2 regions of the Glaciecola punicea genome follow, and region 2 is predicted to be linked to the other one. Evidence: predicted binding sites of a transcription regulator. Region 2 holds the regulator's gene; the other holds the start of a gene.
The links. Region 2 encodes NrdR, which represses ribonucleotide reductase genes. Its sites were predicted from a motif close to AAACACNANATNTNGTGTTT; they were not measured.

Region 1 (7,370 bases), on a different contig from region 2:
TCTGTGGCTAACTTCCATTACTGAAGTGCCTTGGCCATTCCAATTGAGCAGTTCCGCTTGCGCGCGTTTGAGCACAGCAGCAGGCAGCATTGCCGGACCAGCACAAAAATTGAATATTGTCATTGTTACCCCTACATGAAAAAGCAGCAAACATTAATGTGTCCGCTGCTTTGTTAAATACCAGGCTATTTGCTCAGGGCTTTATTTAGCAGTACTCATTAGCTACATAAGGCTCTATGGCATCCTTTCTTATAATGCTAATTATTCACAAACGTCTTAACGTCGCACTATTTTTCATCTTCACTACTTTCGCCATTGTCGTTTTCAAAATTATCATTGTCTGCCGCATCAGCGCCAGTGGCACCAACTTGAACATCAACGTCACTTGCAATTGCCTCAATAACATTGCCGTCCTCGTCAGTCTCTATAACAGTAGAATCTACTTCAATAACTTCATCAATTCTTTGTAAACCGACTACGTGCTCACCATCAACGGTTCGAATTAAGGTGACACCTTGAGTATTGCGTCCTACTCTAGAAACCTCAGATACGCGGGTTCTAACTAGCGTACCGCGATCGCTAATTAGCATTATTTCATCTGTTTGGCTCACTTGCACCGCACCCACTACCTGGCCGTTACGCTCAGACACTTTTATAGAGACAACGCCTTTAGTGGCACGATTTTTAGCGGGATACTCAGATACTGCTGTACATTTTCCGTAGCCGTTCTGGGTGGCGGTTAATATGTCACCGTCAGCGTTTGGAATAATGAGAGATACTACACGCTCAGTATCGGCAATACGGATGCCCCTCACACCGGTTGCCGTTCTGCCCATAGGACGCACTTGGTCCTCAGAGAAACGCACAACTTTACCTGCGTTGGAAAATAGCATTATTTCGCAAGTACCGTCGGTTAAGTCGACGCCAATTAGCTCGTCACCGTCATTTAAATTAACGGCTATTATGCCGTTAGCGCGAGGGCGTGAGTAATGAATAAGCTCTGTTTTCTTGACAGAACCATTAGCGGTAGCCATAAAGACATACTTGCCTGCTTCAAACTCTTTAATGGGTAAAATGGCAGTGATACGTTCGTTTTCTTCTAAAGGAAGAATGTTCACAATGGGACGACCGCGCGCATTTCTGCTCGCCAATGGTAACTGATACACTTTTAACCAGTATAAGCGTCCTCTCGTGGAAAAGCATAATATGTGATCGTGAGTATTGGCCACAAGCAGCTTTTCTATAAAATCTTGGTCTTTCATTTTCGTGGCAGATTTGCCTTTACCGCCGCGCCGCTGTGCTTCGTAATCAGATAGCTTCTGATACTTTACATAGCCTTCGTGCGACAAGGTAACCACGACTTCTTCACGTTCAATTAGATCTTCAATGTCAATATCGTGACTAGCTGCGGTAATTTCGGTTCTACGTTCATCACCAAACTCATCTCTTATTGCCTCAAGTTCTTCCGTAATTATTTCCATTAAGCGTTCAGAGCTGCCTAAAATTTTCAATAATTCAGCAATAACTTCAATAAGATTACGATATTCCTCAAGAATTTTGTCATGTTCTAAACCGGTGAGTTTGTTCAAGCGTAGGTCAAGTATGGCTTGTGCTTGTTCTTCGGTTAAATAGTATTTGCCGTCTTTAATTCCGTATTCGTCGGCCAACCAATCAGGGCGAGCAGCATCGTTACCTGCTCTTTCAAGCATTTGCGCTACATCACCTAAATCCCAGCCTGAAACAATTAAAGATTTCTTCGCCTCAGCCGGGCTACCAGATGCCTTTATTAGCGCTATGATTGGGTCGATGTTTACTAGTGCAATGGCTAGGCCTTCTAATATGTGAGCACGGTCGCGGGCTTTTTTTAACTCATAAACGGTGCGGCGAGTAACCACCTCACGTCGATGTAATACAAATAGCTCTAAAATTTCTTTTAAGTTGAAAATTTTAGGCTGGGTTTTATCAAGGGCAACCATGTTGATGCCAAACACAGTTTGCAATTGAGTCTGAGAATACAAATGGTTCAGCAATACCTCTGCCGATTCGTTACGCTTTACTTCAATGACAATGCGCATACCGTCTTTGTCAGACTCATCACGCAGCGCAGATATTCCCTCCACTTTCTTCTCTTTAACCAACTCGGCCATTTTTTCAATTAGACGAGCTTTGTTAACCTGATAAGGAATTTCATGCACAATAATGGTTTCTTTACCATTTTCTTCTTGTTCAATATTGGCCTTTGCGCGCAGATATATCTTACCGCGACCAGTTTTATAAGCGCTTATAATGCCAGCGCGACCACTTATTATTGCGGCAGTTGGAAAGTCAGGCCCTGGAATAAATTCGATAAGCTCTTCAATACTTATGTCGGGATTTTTGATTAGTTCAATACAGCCGTTTACCACTTCTGTTAAATTGTGCGGCGGTATATTCGTTGCCATGCCTACCGCAATACCCGATGACCCATTCACTAACAAATTAGGTACGCGAGTGGGTAAAACCTCTGGTATGTGTTCTTGACCATCGTAGTTAGGCACGAAATTAACCGTTTCTTTGTCTAAGTCAGCCAGTAATTCATGCGCTATTTTCGACATACGTATTTCTGTATATCGCATTGCTGCAGCTGAATCGCCGTCAACCGACCCAAAATTACCTTGACCGTCAACTAGCATGTAACGCAGTGAAAAAGTCTGGGCCATTCTAACAATAGTGTCATAAACAGCGCTGTCGCCGTGGGGATGATACTTACCGATTACATCGCCAACTACTCTAGCTGATTTTTTATAGGGTTTATTAAAATCGTTTTTTAATTCGCTCATGGCAAACAATACACGACGATGAACGGGCTTTAGGCCATCACGGACGTCGGGAAGTGCACGACCTACAATTACACTCATGGCATAATCTAAATACGAATTTTTTAACTCTTCTTCAATATTAATGGGGGAAATTGCATTTGCATTGTCAGTCATAAACGGCATGATCCTTTTTTATGTATATCGAGTTGTGCCAGATAGTACCTATATAGTGTCTATTTTCGTAAACAACTATGTATCTAAGAGTTTCGATTACTTTGTTATTATTAACGTATTAGGGGGCTAATAGTATCATTAGTTTAGCCAAAACTGTAGCATGATGATTACTAGATATAAGCTTATATAGCGCATAATTGCGAATACTCTAGAATATTCCTGTATTCACACTATTTTAAGATATTTTATGGTGATACATTTTATTGATTATCGGTACTTTAACCATTGTTGTGCATTTCGAGGAAGTTTGATTATGAGTAATGTAGATGTAGATGAATTAGCCAAGTTCTCAGAGTTGGCCAATAGCTGGTGGGATCGCAACGGCGAATTTAAGTCACTGCACGACATTAATCCACTGCGAGTAGACCTGATAGAGCAGCAGTCCGGTGGACTGTTTGATAAGCGTATTCTAGACGTTGGCTGCGGTGGCGGCATATTGTCTGAAGCATTAGCACAGCGAGGAGGCGTAGTGACCGGCCTAGATATGGCAAAAGCATCGCTAGATGTGGCTAATTTACATCGATTAGAAAGCGGTATAAAGGTAGATTATGTGTTATCAACCGCAGAAGACTGGGCGCTTGAAAATGCTGGGCAATATGACATAGTTGCTTGTTTAGAAATGTTAGAGCATGTACCTAACCCTGCTTCGGTCGTAAAGGCTTGTGCCACGCTGGTCAAACCAGGAGGTGTTGTTGTATTTTCAACCATTAATAGAAATGTGAAGTCGTACGTAATGGCGATAGCAGCTGCAGAGTACCTGTTCAATATGGTGCCAAAAGGGACCCATGAACACAGCAAATTCATAAAACCGAGTGAACTGGTGAGTATGATTGAAAAAACATCGCTGCACGTAGACATGATGACTGGGCTGCACTTCAATCCATTAACGCAAGGTTATTATTTTTCGGATAGTAACGTTGATGTTAACTATTTTATTGTATGTAAAAACTAGCATAATTAGCCACGACTTATACAGCAAGAAAATAGCGCACTTGTGAACTGGCAATGAGTGCGCCTAAGCCCACATTAAGTATAAAAGACAGTCATATTTCAAATAATAATAAAAAGCTCTATCGATATAACAAAATATTCCAACTATAAAAATAATTTACACAAAGCACTTGAAAGTATAAAAGCCATTGCTGCATTGACCGTTTTAGGTTAGCCAATACTAACTTTTTTGACCTTCCTATTATTTAATGCAAAACACTACATATAGTGATTGCAAACCAAGCTTTAACACATTATCTTGTGTTACGTGAGCAACGGCTTAATTTTTCATAGCTAAAATAAATGGCTTATTTGTCGCAATTAGATATGAAAAAAAATGCGTGTATTAATCGGTTTTTCACACGTCGTTATCTAGTATATCTTTAAACAAAACCGCGTTAAAATATAGAGTATAAAAATGAAGAACACTTTATTAGTCACCAAACGAGACGGGGCACAAGAACCAATCGATCTTGAAAAAATTCACAAAGTCGTTACTTGGGCCGCAAGAGGATTAGAGGATGTATCCGTTTCTCAAGTAGAAATAAAAGCGCAGATTCAATTTTATAACGGCATTAAAACCGCTGAAATACATGAGACATTGATCAAGTCGGCCGCTGATTTAATCAGTCCTGAAACGCCTGACTACCAATATTTATCCGCGCGCTTAGCCATTTTTCACTTGCGAAAAAAGGCTTATGGACAATATGAGCCTCCACACCTTTTCAAACAAGTTAAATCAATGGTTGAAAAAGGCAAATATGATAAGCATTTGCTAGAAGACTATACCGAACAAGAATTCAATGACATGAATGATTTCATTGAGCATTCTCGAGACCTAAACTTCAGCTATGCCGCTGTAAAACAGCTTGAAGGTAAATATCTTGTTCAGAATCGCGTAAATGGCGAAATCTATGAAAGTGCGCAGTTTTTATACCTACTGGTAGCGGCTTGCTTGTTTGCAAAATATGACAAATCCGAGCGCCTAGGTTATGTTAAGCGCTTTTATGACGCCTCTTCTATGTTTAAGCTCTCGTTGCCCACGCCCATTATGGCTGGCGTAAGAACACCGACTAGGCAGTTCAGTTCGTGTGTGCTTATTGAAGCAGGTGACAGCCTGGATTCTATTAATGCAACGGCTAGTGCCATCGTAAAGTATGTTAGTCAGCGTGCTGGCATTGGTATCAACGCCGGTCGCATAAGAGCACTTGGCAGTCCTATACGCGGCGGAGAAGCATTTCATACTGGCTGTATTCCGTTTTACAAGCATTTTCAAACTGCCGTAAAGAGTTGTTCACAAGGCGGCGTTCGCGGCGGTGCAGCCACCCTATTCTATCCCATTTGGCATTTAGAAGTTGAATCGCTGTTGGTGTTAAAGAACAACCGCGGTGTTGAAGAAAACCGCGTTAGGCATCTTGATTACGGTGTACAGTGTAATAAACTTATGTACACGCGTATGTTGAAAGGTGGTGACATTACCTTATTTAGCCCATCAGACACGCCGGGTTTATATGATGCTTTTTTTGCTGATCAAGAAGAGTTTGAGCGCCTGTATGTGCAATATGAAAATGACGACAGTATCCGTAAGAAACGCGTCAAGGCGATAGATTTATTTAGTCAGTTTATGCAAGAGCGTGCAAACACTGGGCGCATTTATTTACAAAACGTCGACCACTGTAATACGCACAGCCCGTTTAATCCAAAGTTAGCGCCGGTAAGACAAAGTAACCTGTGTTTGGAGATTGCACTGCCCACTAAGCCGCTGCAGCATATAAATGATCCTGAGGGTGAAATAGCGCTGTGTACGTTATCTGCGTTCAATTTAGGGGAGATTAAAAGCCTTGACGACCTTGAAGAATTAGCCGATTTATCAGTGCGTGCATTAGATAGCCTTCTCGATTATCAAGACTATCCTGTTCCCGCAGCCTTGAATGCAACGATTGGCCGTCGTACTTTAGGCATAGGCGTAATTAACTTTGCTTACTATTTGGCCAAAAATGGGGTCAAGTATTCAGATTCAAGCGCTAACGGCCTAGTACATAGAACATTTGAGGCAATTCAATATTATTTACTCAAAGCCTCTAATAACTTAGCAAAAGAGAAAGGCGCTTGCCCTAAGTTCAATGAAACCACCTATTCACAAGGCTTAATGCCAATTGATACCTACAAGAAAGATGTAGATAAAATTTGCGATGAGCCTTTGCACTACGACTGGGATACATTGCGCGCTGATATAGTCAAGCACGGATTACGTAACAGTACCTTGTCTGCATTAATGCCATCAGAGACATCTTCACAAATCTCTAACGCCACCAATGGAATTGAGCCACCGCGTGGTTTTATTAGCGTTAAGCAAAGCAAAGACGGCATACTTAAGCAGGTAGTACCTGAATTTAAACGTTTGCGTAATGACTACGAACTCATGTGGGACCTTCCCTCAAATGATGGATACTTACAGCTTGTGGCCATAATGCAGAAGTTTATTGATCAAACAATCTCTGCTAACACTAGTTATGATCCAGGTAAGTTTGAAGGCGGCATGGTGCCGATGAAGGTCTTATTAAAAGACTTACTAACCACCTATAAGCTTGGCATAAAGACCCTTTACTATCACAATACCAGGGACGGAGCCTCAGATAAGTCTGACGCTGAGATGGAAATAGACGAACAAAATGCCAAAGATTTAGAGGTTATTATTGAAGATGATGATGACTGCGAAGGCGGGGCTTGTAAAATATAGGGAACTTTTAAAGCCGCTTATTTAAGTTGCTTTAATCGAAATAAAAACACCTTACGTAAACACCATTAAATTCGATATAAATTTAATGTTTAACTACTAGGCATCATTGAGACTATTATGAGATATACTACTTTTAATCAAAAAACCATCGACACCATGATAGAGCCGATGTTTTTCGGTAATTCAGTTAACGTGGCTAGATATGACCAACAAAAACACCCTATTTTCGAAAAATTAATAGAAAAACAGATTTCATTTTTTTGGCGTCCTGAAGAAGTCGACGTCAGTAAAGATAGAGTCGATTTTGGTAAGCTAAGCGATGCCGAAAAGCATATCTTTATTTCGAACCTGAAATACCAAACTTTGTTGGACTCAATACAAGGTAGATCGCCTAACATTGCATTTTTGCCTATCATTTCTTTACCTGAGTTAGAAACGTGGGTCGAGACCTGGTCTTTTTTCGAGACTATCCACTCTCGTTCCTACACACACATATTGCGTAACTTATTCTCTGACCCCAGTGAAATTTTTGATGACATTGTTGTGAACGAAGAAATAAAACGCAGAGCTACCGATATTTCAAAGTATTATGATGATTTAATATTTGC
Region 2 (7,370 bases):
GCGGGCTTGTTTACGATGGGCTGGTTTCACTATAGCGCCTCGTCAATGGCCGCTAGTACATTCACCATTTCAAGCGCACTGTGTGCTGCTTCTACACCTTTATTTCCGGCTTTTGTGCCTGAACGTTCTATGGCTTGCTCAATTGTGTCTACCGTTAGCACACCAAAAGCAAGGGGGATAGTGGCGTCTAATGATACTTGAGCCAAGCCTTTGTTGCATTCGCCGGCCACAAATTCAAAGTGCGGTGTGCCGCCGCGAATGACTGCACCTAAGGCTATTATAGCGTGAAACTTACCCGACATGGCTGCTTTTTTAGCCACAATAGGCAGCTCATAAGCACCGGGGACACGAATAACCGTAATGTCGTCAGGGTTTACTTCGCCAATACGTTCTAGCGTGTCTAGCGCGCCGTCAAGCAGGCTTTCTACAACAAAACTATTGAAACGAGAGACTACTACGGCAAATTTTTTGCCTGTTGCGCGTGTGTTACCTTCAATTATTTTCATGTATTTTAAACTCCTGTAAAAACCGGCGAAAATTGTAGCATAAAGGACCAGCAATAAATCATTATTTATAACTGAATCTTAGTTACTTATGTTATTTTTACACTATGTTTAATCGTGGATGTATTCTATTACTTCTAGACCGAAGCCAGAAAGCGCTGTGTACTTAATTGGCTTGCTTAACAAGCGCATCTTTGTAATACCTAAACTTTGCAAAATCTGGCTACCAACGCCAACGGTACGAGAAGAGCCTTCCCATGTTTTGCCAACGTCAACTTGACCATTGTCTTGTGCTTCAAACAGTTTTACCTGTGAGACTAAATCTTCTTTTTTACCTAGCACCACAATTACGCCGCCGTCTTTAGCGATACGCTCCATTGCGCTGGTTAAGGGCATAGAACGATTAATGGCACGGGTTGAGCCTAACAAATCGCTCAGCGTGTTATGCAGATGCACTCTGACGATAGTTGGCTGATTTTCGATAATAGGCCCTTTTTGCAGTACGAAGTGAATCTGCTCATCGATGATATCTTTGTACGTTATTAAATCAAATTCACCGAAAGCAGTAGGCAACTTGCACGTTGCGACTTTCTCGATAGTCGTTTCGTTTAAGTTCCTGTACTCAATCAAGTCGGCAATAGTACCTACTTTAATATTGTGTTTTTTGGCAAATACTTCAAGTTCAGGGCGCCTTGCCATTGAGCCGTCAGCGTTTAGTATCTCTACAATTACGCCAGCCGGCTCAAGACCTGCTAAGCGCGGAAGATCTACACCTGCCTCGGTGTGGCCTGCTCTGTTTAACACGCCACCCTCTTTGGCGATAAGTGGAAAAATATGCCCGGGCTGAACAATATCTTCACTTACTGCTTCTTTGTTAACCGCGGCTAATATGGTTGCCGCTCTGTCAGCCGCCGATATGCCAGTGGTTACGCCTTTAGCGGCCTCAATAGAAACCGTAAAGTTAGTTGAAAACTGTGCGCCGTTGTTGTCAACCATTAAGGGCAGTTTCAAGCGCTTGCAGCGTTCTTGCGTCATAGGCAGGCATACTAAACCTCTGGCATGCGTTACCATAAAATTAATTGCCTCGGGCGTAACGTGCTCCGCAGCCATAATAAGATCGCCTTCGTTTTCGCGATCTTCGTCATCCATCAAAATGACCATTTTGCCTAGCCTAATATCTTCTATAATTTCCGCGGTGGTGTTTAGTGCCATAAATATCCCTTTATTGTGAAGGTGTATGTGTTTCTTCTACTTCAAATAGCCGTGTTCAGCCAAAAATGCCATACTTAAGTCACTGCCTGCATGTGTGTTGTCATCGGCCGCTTTGTCGCCCAGTAATAATCGCTCTAAGTAACGTGCAATTACATCAACTTCTAAATTGACATGAGTACCGACTTTATACTGTCCAATAACCGTTTCTTTCAGCGTATGTGGGATTAACCACAGCATAAACGAAGCGCCTTTTACTTCATTTACCGTTAAACTAACCCCATCTACCGTAATGGAGCCTTTGCGGGCAATATACTTGGCCAGTTCAGCAGGTGCTTTAACCCATACTTCAATATAGTTGCTGTGTTCATTGATGGCCTCTACTTTACCCACACCGTCTACGTGACCACTAACAATATGTCCACCAAAGCGACTGTTGGTCAGCATCGCTTTTTCAAGGTTTACCTTATGGCCCACACTATAGTGCGCAAAACCTGTTAGTTTGATGGTTTCTGCAGATACATCAGCGGCATAAAAATCGGAGCCTTTATCTACCACCGTCAGGCATACGCCACTGGTGGCAATACTGTCGCCTAAATGGACATCGCCCATGTCCATTTTACCCGTTTTTACGACTAAGCGAAAATTGTCGCCCAAATCAGTTAAGGTACTTATGCTACCAATCGCTTCTATTATTCCCGTAAACATATTACGTAAACCCTGCTGTGTTAGTGTGAAAATTCAATGATAGTTTTAGTGTCAGGCCCAAGTAGGCTTAACGAGGTGACCTTACCTACCATCGCTTGTTGCAAGCTGTTTTTGCTCGTTGCTCGGGTCAAACCCCTTGCCGCACTGCCCAATATTTTGGGCGCTTGATATAAAATTAACTCATCTACAAGCTCTAAATCAAACAGCGCGCCGGTAAGTTTCTCACCGGCTTCAACCCATAAATGGTTTATACCCATTGTGTGCAAGTCTGATAAAACGGCGTGCAAATCGACAAAGTGCCGCCCTTTTTTTTCAATAATCGGCACTTGCTTTTGCCAGCAAGCGCCACCCTCTTTGTAGTTCAACGCTTCATTTTTAACTGCATTATAAACTAAGGTCGCGTGGCCATCGTTACAAATTTTGTACTTAATCGCGCTTAATCGATTAGCTGAGTCAATTATAACACGCAAAGGCTGCTGTTCACGCCATAGAAACTGCTCAGATATATCAGCAGGTAATTCAGCGATGCGCACGTTTAACTGAGGGTCATCATGTATTACGGTGTCAGCCCCGGTGAGTATTGCACACGCTGAGGCTCGATGTTTTTGGACATCGGCGCGCGCCAAAGGTCCGGTTATCCATTTGCTTTCGCCGCTGGCCAATGCTGTCTTGCCGTCTAGGCTAGCGGCTAACTTTACGCTAATGAAAGGACGTTTATGTTGAAGGGAAAAGAAAAATGTTTTATTGAGTGCCAATGCACTTTCTTGCATCAAGCCAATCGATACTTCTATGCCAGCTTGGGTTAGCATAGCAATGCCTTTACCACGAACCTGAAAATTAGGGTCAATACAGGCAATGAATACTTTTTTAATTTTCGCATCTATGAGCGCTTGAGCACAAGGCGGGGTGCTGCCGTAGTGAGCACATGGCTCCAAAGTAACATAGGCAGTAGCGCCTACGGCATTAGCTTTGGCTTGCTGAAGCGCTTGTACTTCAGCATGACCTTGACCTGCTTTCTTATGAAAACCTTCACCCACAACTTGGTTTTGCGCGTTAGTTATTATGCAGCCTACATGGGGATTAGGAGTCGTTGAAAAGACGCCTCGACGCGCAAGTTGTAATGCTTTACCCATCATTTTTGCATCAAAAACAGAAAACACGCTATTGGCTTGAATGTCTGACATAAATACTCTTTAATAATACTTTAGCCGCAGTTGATGGGCTGGACTTGCCCCTACATTTCAGGCATTAAGGCGACATTTGAAGAATATATTACTCATCCGATAAGCGTGCAATTTCTTCACTAAACTCTTTCACGTCTTCGAATGAGCGATAAACTGAGGCGAATCTTACGTAAGCAATCTTATCAAGATTACGTAAAGCCTGCATAATGAGTTCACCTATCAATTCGCTTTTTATTTCGCGCTCACCCGTTGCACGTAATTCCGATTTAATTTTATTCATCGTTTGCTCGATAGCCTCGGTACTCACAGGGCGTTTTTCCAGTGCTCGCATTAATCCAGCTGACAGCTTATCTTCGTTAAAGGGTTCTCGAGTTTGATCGCGTTTTATTACCTTTGGCATGACCAGTTCAGCAAATTCAAAAGTAGTAAAGCGCTCAGCGCATTCGATGCATTGACGTCTGCGTCTTATTTGCTCACCACCTGATACTAAGCGAGAATCGATCACTTTGGTTTCTTGCGCGCGGCAAAAAGGGCAAAACATATAGACAACTCCTATAAAATTGGCATGCTATTAATACCGGCTGTGAATATCGTGTGTATATAAAAAAAGCCAGAATTATCTAGCTCCTTTTTGCATCATCGAGCTCTCAAACACAGCGCTCGTGTCTTTGTGCAAGATTAACTGCCTTTTGTACTGCAGTTGTTTAGCCTTAGCCATACACAGGGAAGCGTTCACAAAGCGCTACCACTTCGCCACGTACACGGTCAATTACACTTTCGTCATCAATATTATCTAAGACATCACACATCAAGTTGGCTACCTGTTCGGCTTCGGTCTCCTTAAAGCCTCTGCGGGTTATAGCCGGCGTGCCAATACGTAAACCACTGGTCACGAAGGGTGAGCGCGGATCGTTTGGCACCGAGTTTTTATTCACCGTAATGTTGGCATGGCCCAAAGCCGCGTCGGCCGCTTTACCGGTAATGTCTTTATCTATTAAATCGAGTAAAAACAAGTGATTTTCAGTGCCGTTTGACACTACTTTGTAGCCTCTGTCCATTAGTACCGCGCACATTTTTTTCGCATTTTTAAGCACTTGCTGCTGATACGTTTTGAATTCTGGCTCTAAGGCTTCTTTAAACGCTACCGCTTTTGCGGCAATCACATGGCACAAGGGGCCACCTTGATTGCCAGGAAATACTGCACTGTTGAATTTTTTATAGAGCGCTTCATCACCACACGCTGATACAATTAAACCGCCGCGTGGACCCGCAAGCGTTTTATGCGTTGTGGTGGTAACCACATGGGCGTAAGGAAGAGGACTTGGATAAACACCCGCCGCGACTAAACCCGCAACGTGAGCCATATCGACCAGTAAATACGCGCCTACCTTATCCGCAATTTCTCTAAAACGTGCCCAGTCAACGATGCCTGAGTAGGCCGAGAAGCCACCTATAATTAGTTTTGGTTTATGCTCTATTGCTAAGGCTTCAACCTTATCATAGTCAATCACACCAGTATCGGGGTGTAAACCATACTGCACTGCGTTGTAGGTTTTGCCCGAAAAGTTTACGTGTGATCCGTGAGTCAAGTGTCCGCCGTCGGCCAAGCTCATGCCTAGTACCGTATCGTTTGCTTCTATTAAAGCCATGAACACCGCAGTATTTGCTTGCGAGCCTGAGTGAGGCTGAACGTTGGCATAGTCAGCACCAAATAATTCTTTCGCGCGATCTATGGCCAATTGCTCTGCTACATCAACATGTTCACAGCCGCCGTAATAGCGCTTACCAGGATAGCCTTCCGCATATTTATTGGTTAACTGCGAACCTTGGGCTTCTAGTACTCTTGGACTACAATAGTTTTCAGATGCAATCAATTCGATATGATGTTCTTGACGACGTTTCTCAGCTTCCATTGCGTCCGACAATTCGGGATCATAGTCGGCTATATTCATACTGCGTGATAACATGGGGGCTCCTGGTTCTTGTAAAAGCGCGTAAAGCAAAGTTGTTGTCTATACTTTTGCTTAACACTAGATAAATTGCAAAAGAAGAATTTGAAAGACCTATATTGTAGCGTTTTTAATAGCTTTGTATAGGGTATAAAAAGAAAATCTGATGACGCTTGTGTAAAGCATATTGCGCCTTTATAGATGGCTATTTTGAAGGGCTATTTTTTGCAGCTTGCTCAAGCGCTTTCACTCTGTCGACTAACTTACCTATTTGTCTGAGCTGAACAGTATTTTTTTGCCACAGTCTATTGGGCGCAACAGGCATACCAGATGAATACACACCCGCCTCTTTAATGCTTTTGGTTACCATACTTTGGCCGGTAATTTGGACCTCGTCGGCAATGCGAATGTGCCCATTAATAGCACATTGTCCCGCAACCACCACATATTTGCCCAAAACAGCGCTACCCGCAATACCTGTTGCACCGCAAATACAGGAGTGATCGCCAATTTCAACGTTGTGGGCAATGTGCACTAAGTTGTCTATGATGCAGTTTTTACCAATAATAGTATTGCCAATGGCACCTCTGTCTATGGCGCAGTTTGCGCCTATCTCAGTGCCTTCGCCAATGACAACCGTGCCGGTTTGCGGAATTTTGGTCCAGGTGCCTTTTTCGTTTGCATAGCCAAAGCCGTCACAGCCAATAACGGTGCCGCTATGAATGGAGACATTTTGACCCAGCTCTACCCTATGATAAATGGTCACATTGGCGCGTAAATTAACACCGGCACCTAAAATAGCTAGCTCGCCTATAAAACAGTTTGCGCCTATTACCACATTGTCACTGACAATAGCGTGTGCACTGACCACAGCGCCTGCAGCTACGCTTACGTTGTCGCCTAGTTTGGCGCTTGGGTGCACCACTGCACTAGGCGCAATGCCTCTTTCTTGTACCGGGGTGCTGTCTAATAACTGCGCGGCTTTTGCAAAGCCGACGTAAGGGTCACTCATAATAATTGCATTACCCGTGTAATTAACCGCATCATGAACACGCAATATAACGCCGCCGGCTTTGGTTGTGGCTAAATCTTTGGCAAACTTAGCGTTAGACAAAAATGACAATTGATGCGGCTGCGCTTTACCTAAATCACCCATCTGCGTAATCACCACGCTAGCATCGCCTTTCGTTTCGCCGCCAATTGCTTGCGCGATTTGTGCTAAGGTTTTGCCTGTCATATGTTTTCCTATTCGATGAATTGTTATTATGTAGACTTTACTCTTACGTAAGCGCGGAATCTAGACTACACTATTCTATGTTTAATTTTATTTATACGGGAACCCAACACACATGGCTCAATACGTTTATAGTATGCATAGAGTAGGCAAAGTTGTCCCGCCTAATCGTCATATTCTCAAAAATATCAGTTTAAGTTTTTTTCCTGGCGCAAAAATTGGTGTACTGGGTCTTAATGGTTCAGGTAAGTCTACCTTGCTGCGTATTATGGCGGGCCTTGACACCGACATAGAAGGTGAAGCCAGACCGCAGCTGGGTTTAAAAATTGGCTATTTACCGCAGGAGCCCAAGCTTGATGAAAGCAAAGACGTGCGCGGTAATATTGAACTTGCCGTGGCCGATGTTATGAACGCTTTAAAACGCATTGACCAAGTATATGCCGCCTACGCTGAGCCCGACGCCGACTTTGACGCACTAGCCAAAGAACAAGGCGAACTTGAAGCCATTATTCAAGCAAAAGACGGTCACAACATAGAGAACGCTCTAGAGCGCGCTGCCAATGCCCTTCGTTTACCGCCGTGG

Region 1: a site for NrdR is predicted at 4,237-4,256, ahead of nrdA (class 1a ribonucleoside-diphosphate reductase subunit alpha). Genes of this name have one in related genera too.

Annotation. Positions count from the first base shown of each region.
Region 1 covers NZ_LZXY01000001.1:246,828-254,197, forward strand. The annotation lists gene serC (3-phosphoserine/phosphohydroxythreonine transaminase) at 1-123, opposite strand, end outside; gene gyrA (DNA topoisomerase (ATP-hydrolyzing) subunit A) at 288-2,972, opposite strand; gene ubiG (bifunctional 2-polyprenyl-6-hydroxyphenol methylase/3-demethylubiquinol 3-O-methyltransferase UbiG) at 3,286-3,984, shown strand; gene nrdA (class 1a ribonucleoside-diphosphate reductase subunit alpha) at 4,441-6,762, shown strand; gene nrdB (class Ia ribonucleoside-diphosphate reductase subunit beta) at 6,880-7,370, shown strand, end outside.
Region 2 covers NZ_LZXY01000008.1:120,367-127,736, reverse strand. The annotation lists gene nusB (transcription antitermination factor NusB) at 1-30, opposite strand, end outside; gene ribH (6,7-dimethyl-8-ribityllumazine synthase) at 30-506, opposite strand; gene ribBA (bifunctional 3,4-dihydroxy-2-butanone-4-phosphate synthase/GTP cyclohydrolase II) at 615-1,715, opposite strand; gene BAE46_RS10740 (riboflavin synthase) at 1,752-2,420, opposite strand; gene ribD (bifunctional diaminohydroxyphosphoribosylaminopyrimidine deaminase/5-amino-6-(5-phosphoribosylamino)uracil reductase RibD) at 2,441-3,604, opposite strand; gene nrdR (transcriptional regulator NrdR) at 3,693-4,145, opposite strand; gene glyA (serine hydroxymethyltransferase) at 4,315-5,571, opposite strand; gene lpxD (UDP-3-O-(3-hydroxymyristoyl)glucosamine N-acyltransferase) at 5,759-6,790, opposite strand; gene ettA (energy-dependent translational throttle protein EttA) at 6,903-7,370, shown strand, end outside.